DNA from 2 places in the Pseudomonas kielensis genome. Region 2 is predicted to be linked to the other one. Evidence: predicted binding sites of a transcription regulator. Region 2 holds the regulator's gene; the other holds the start of a gene.
What was found. Region 2 encodes FliA, which starts transcription of late flagellar genes. Its sites were predicted from a motif close to CTAAAGTTTNNNNNNNNNNNGCCGNTAA; they were not measured.
Positions count from the first base shown of each region.

Region 1: the regulator FliA is predicted to act here: its motif matches at 1,142-1,169, upstream of motA (flagellar motor stator protein MotA).

Region 1 covers NZ_CP130043.1:1,620,698-1,623,095, reverse strand. Annotated here, with positions in the region: gene Q1W70_RS07720 (HDOD domain-containing protein) at 1-1,071, opposite strand, end outside; gene motA (flagellar motor stator protein MotA) at 1,238-2,089, shown strand; gene motB (flagellar motor protein MotB) at 2,093-2,398, shown strand, end outside.
Region 2 covers NZ_CP130043.1:542,241-544,638, forward strand. Annotated here, with positions in the region: gene Q1W70_RS02815 (protein phosphatase CheZ) at 1-665, opposite strand, end outside; gene Q1W70_RS02820 (chemotaxis response regulator CheY) at 688-1,059, opposite strand; gene fliA (RNA polymerase sigma factor FliA) at 1,225-1,965, opposite strand; gene fleN (flagellar synthesis regulator FleN) at 1,962-2,398, opposite strand, start outside.

The DNA.
Region 1 (2,398 bases), 1.1 Mb from region 2:
CAGTTGGGCGCAGTGCTTGCGCCAGCGCTGCAGGTCTTCGGCCGAGGGGGCAGTGGGAGTCTGTTCGCCGCGGCCCTGGCCTTCTCCCCAGGGCCACAGCAGCGCCTCGGCCGGGTGCCAGAGGTCGGGCTGCCCGTGGTTGCGCGCGCTTTGCACGGCCTGTTGGTGCTGTTGCTGTTGCACCTCATCCATCGGCATCTGCAGGTAAAGGCTGGTCAGGTACTGCCAGCGCAGGGTGTGCGGGCCGACCCAGGACTGTTGGGCCGACAAGGCCAGGCCGTTGGCCAGCAGCACGCTGTTGGCGGGCTGGTTGAGCCAGCGGCGCAGGGTCGGGTCGTCATCCAGGCGGTTTTGCTGGCGCAGGGGATGGTCGGCGTCGCGGGCAATGTGCAGCACTTGCACCAGTTCGCGTTGTTCGGTGAGCAGCAGGCGATAGCCCTGGGCGACCCAGAAGGGCAGGTGCCACAGCTCTACCAGCACCTGGCAGAGTTCCAGCAGGCGCACCCCGAACAGCTGTTTTTCGACTTTGCGCGCTGATTCGCCCTGGTGGATCACCCGGCGTTCCCATTCCTGGAGCAACTGCGGATGACTCAGGGCCAGCGGCCACAGAGGGGCCAGGAACAACAGGCTGCCCCAGTGGATGTCCTGCCACAGGCGCGCCAGGCGGCTGGCAAAAAAACCGTTGGCCTGTTGCGAGGCGTGCTGGCTGATCAGTTGCAGTTTGCGCAGTGCCGGCGGGATATCGCGCTCGGGCATGGCGGGCAGGCGCGCCAGGAGTTCGGCGGTGCGTTTGAGGCCCAGGCGATTGAGCGCTACTTCCAGGTTTTCACAGGGTTCGCTGAGGCTGCCGCGGGCGTGACGATTGGCTTCGCGGATCACGCTCAGGGCCAGGGCCGGGCTGCCTTGCATCAAGTCGGCGATATCGCGCAGGGAGCTGCGACTGCTGTTGATGGCTTTGCTCACGCGGTCATGGCTGGCCTGCGGGACAGGCAAGACCACCGCGTCGAGGCGCTGGACCCAGTCCTGCAGGGTAGAGGGGATTGCCGTTGGGACGTTCGTTTCATTAACCATGGTCGGACGCGATCATCGTTGACTTCAAACACGCCCGGGGCGGGGCAAATTGGCTTTTCGCCATAACTGGCTATAGTCTGGCGCAGTTTTGCCGATAAGTAGAAGAAGAGATTGTTTAACTTCCGAATATGACCTTGAACCCGACTTAAGTAAGTACCTTCTACCTATGGCTAAAATTATCGGCATCATCGTCGTATTCGCGAGCGTGCTCGGCGGATACGTGCTTTCCCATGGCAAGATTGCCGCCCTGATCCAGCCCTTCGAGGTGCTGATTATCGGCGGCGCAGCCCTGGGTGCATTCCTCCAGGCCAACCCCAGCTACATGACCATGCACGTGCTCAAGAAGTCCCTGAGCATGTTCAGCACACGCTTCACCCATGCCTTCTACCTGGAGGTGCTGGGCCTGATCTACGAGATCCTCAACAAGAGCCGCCGCGAAGGCATGATGGCGATTGAAGGGGATATCGAGGACGCCGCCGCCAGCCCGATTTTTGCCAAGTACCCGACGGTGCTCAAGGATGAACGCATGACCGCGTTCATCTGCGACTACTTGCGCATCATGTCCTCCGGCAACATGGCGCCCCATGAGCTCGAAGGCCTGTTCGACATGGAGCTGTACAGCCTCAAGGAAGACCTGGAACACCCCTCCCATGCCGTCAACGGCATTGCCGATGCGATGCCCGGTTTTGGTATCGTCGCGGCGGTACTGGGGATCGTGGTCACCATGGCCTCGCTCGGCGAGGGCGACCAGAAGTCTATCGGCCTGCACGTCGGTGCGGCACTGGTGGGGACCTTCTTCGGTATTCTCGCCGCCTACGGTTTTTTCGGTCCGCTGGCCCATTCCCTGGCCCACGACGCCAAGGAAGAGCTGAACGTCTACGAAGCCATCAAGGCCTCGCTGGTGGCCTCGGCTTCCGGCATGCCGCCGTCGCTGGCGGTGGAATTCGGGCGCAAGGTGCTGTACCCGGCGCACCGTCCTAGCTTCGCCGAGCTGGAACAAGCAGTTCGCGGTCGCTGAGTCATGGAAAACAATCAGCCGATAATCATCAAGCGCGTCAAGCGCATCGCGGCCGGGCATCACGGGGGCGCCTGGAAAATCGCGTTCGCTGACTTCGCGACGGCGATGATGGCGTTTTTCCTGGTGCTGTGGCTGCTGTCCACCGCCACGCCGGAGCAGAAGATCGCCATCGCCGGCTATTTCAAGGACCCGATCGGCTTCACCGAGAGCGGTACGCCGTACGTCATCGACCTCGGCGGTTCGCCGGAGCTGGCGCCGGACAAGACCCTCAACCCCGAGGCCAAATTCCAGCCACAGCCGGACAAGGTG
Region 2 (2,398 bases):
GCGAGGATCGCTGCACGGTCATGTTCGATACCGGCAAAGCGGTCGACCTGGCTGGCCATCAGCACCAGTTTGAGCAGATTGCTTTCCACTTCCGTGACCAGTTGCGTCACGCGTTTGATCACCTGACCGGTCAGGTCCTGGTAATCCTGGGCCAGCAGAATGTCGTTGAGGTTGCCCGCCACGACCTGGCTGTGGTTGGCGCTGCGACTCAGGAAGCCATCGACGCGCCGGGCCAACTCGCGGAACTCTTCAGCCCCGACTTCACGGCGCATGAAACGCCCCCAGTCCGCGCTCAACGCCTGGGCATCGGTGCCCAGGGCATTGACCAGCGGCGTGCTGTTCTCCACCAGGTCCATGGTGCGGTTGGCCGCCGCCTCAGTCAGTTTGACCACATACCCCAGGCGCTCGGTGGCGTCGGTGATCTGCGAGACTTCCTCGGCTTGCGGCATGTTCGGGTCAATCTGGAAATTGACGATCGCGCTATGCAGCTCACGGGTGAGCTTGCCCACTTCCTGGTACAGGCCACGGTCGCGGGTCTGGTTGAGCTCATGGATCAGTTGCACGGCGTCGCCGAACTTGCCTTTTTCCAGGCTTTCGACCAATTCGACCGCGTGTTTTTTCAGGGTCGATTCAAAATCGCCCTGTGAAATCTCTCGTTGTTCCATAGCTCCCCCGTAGCGCCAGTCATCAACCGATGCGTTCGAAGATCTTCTCGATCTTCTCTTTCAACGCCTGGGCAGTGAACGGTTTGACCACATAGCCGTTTACACCGGCCTGGGCCGCTTCGATGATCTGCTCGCGCTTGGCTTCGGCGGTCACCATCAACACTGGCAAATGCTTGAGCTTTTCGTTGGCGCGCACGTGACGCAGCAGATCGATACCGGTCATGCCCGGCATGTTCCAGTCCGTGACCAGAAAATCGATGCTGCCGCTGTTGAGCATAGGGATGGCGGTAGTGCCGTCGTCTGCCTCGACCGTGTTGGTGAACCCGAGGTCACGCAACAGGTTTTTAATGATCCGCCGCATCGTTGAGAAGTCATCAACGATGAGGATTTTCATGTTCTTGTCCAATTCGACCTCCAAGCAGTCTTAAACGCGCCCAGCACCTGGGCACGCCATTCAATCAACAGGCAGAGCACTCAACGACGGTTTGGAGCACAACGGATGATGACCGCGCCAGCGTGAAGCTGTAGCAGTGTCTTTCGCAGTGTCCCCACACTGCTGTCAGCGCGCTCGCCACTCTCCCAAACGCCCCCGCAAACGGGCTGCGCACTGGCTGTGTAACTGGCTGACCCGCGATTCGCTGACCCCCAGGACCTCACCGATTTCCTTGAGGTTCAGCTCCTCGTCGTAGTACAGCGCCAAGACCAGTCGCTCACGCTCCGGCAAATTGGCAATCGCGTCCGCCAGCGCCGCCTGGAAGCGTTCATCCTCCAGGTCGCGCGACGGCTCGAGATGAGCACTCGCGCCATCCTCATGCAGCCCTTCATGCTCGCCGTCCTGCAACAGGTCGTCGAAACTGAACAGGCGACTGCCCAAGGTGTCATTCAAAATCCCGTAATAATCGTCGAGACTCAATTGGAGTTCGGCCGCAACCTCGTGATCTTTAGCGTCACGTCCGGTTTTAGCTTCAATTGAGCGAATCGCGTCACTGACCATGCGGGTATTGCGGTGCACCGAGCGTGGCGCCCAGTCACCTTTACGGACCTCGTCGAGCATCGCCCCGCGGATGCGGATCCCGGCGTAGGTCTCGAAACTCGCGCCTTTGCTGGCGTCGTACTTGGTCGACACTTCAAGCAGGCCGATCATCCCGGCCTGGATCAGGTCTTCGACCTGCACACTGGCCGGCAGACGCGCCAGCAAGTGATAGGCAATGCGTTTTACCAGTGGCGCGTAACGCTCGATCAGCTCGTACTGCGCGTCACGCGCCGACTGCTTGTACAGGTTGTAGCCGCTAGCTGTCATAGCACCGGACCCGCAGTCTGTTGCACCAGGCGCTCCACAAAAAACTCCAGATGCCCACGCGGATTGGCGGGCAATGGCCAGGTATCGACTTTCTGCGCAATGGCCCGGAAAGCCAGGGCACATTTGGAGCGAGGAAAGGCTTCGTACACCGCGCGCTGCTTCTGCACCGCCTTGCGCACACTTTCGTCGTAGGGCACCGCGCCGACGTATTGTAGGGCGACATCCAGGAAGCGGTCCGTGACCTTGGTCAACTTGGCGAACAGGTTGCGCCCTTCCTGCGGGCTTTGCGCCATGTTGGCCAGCACGCGGAAGCGGTTCATGCCGTAGTCACGGTTCAGCAGCTTGATCAGGGCATAGGCGTCGGTGATCGAGGTCGGCTCGTCGCAGACCACCAGCAGCACTTCCTGGGCGGCGCGAACAAAGCTGACCACCG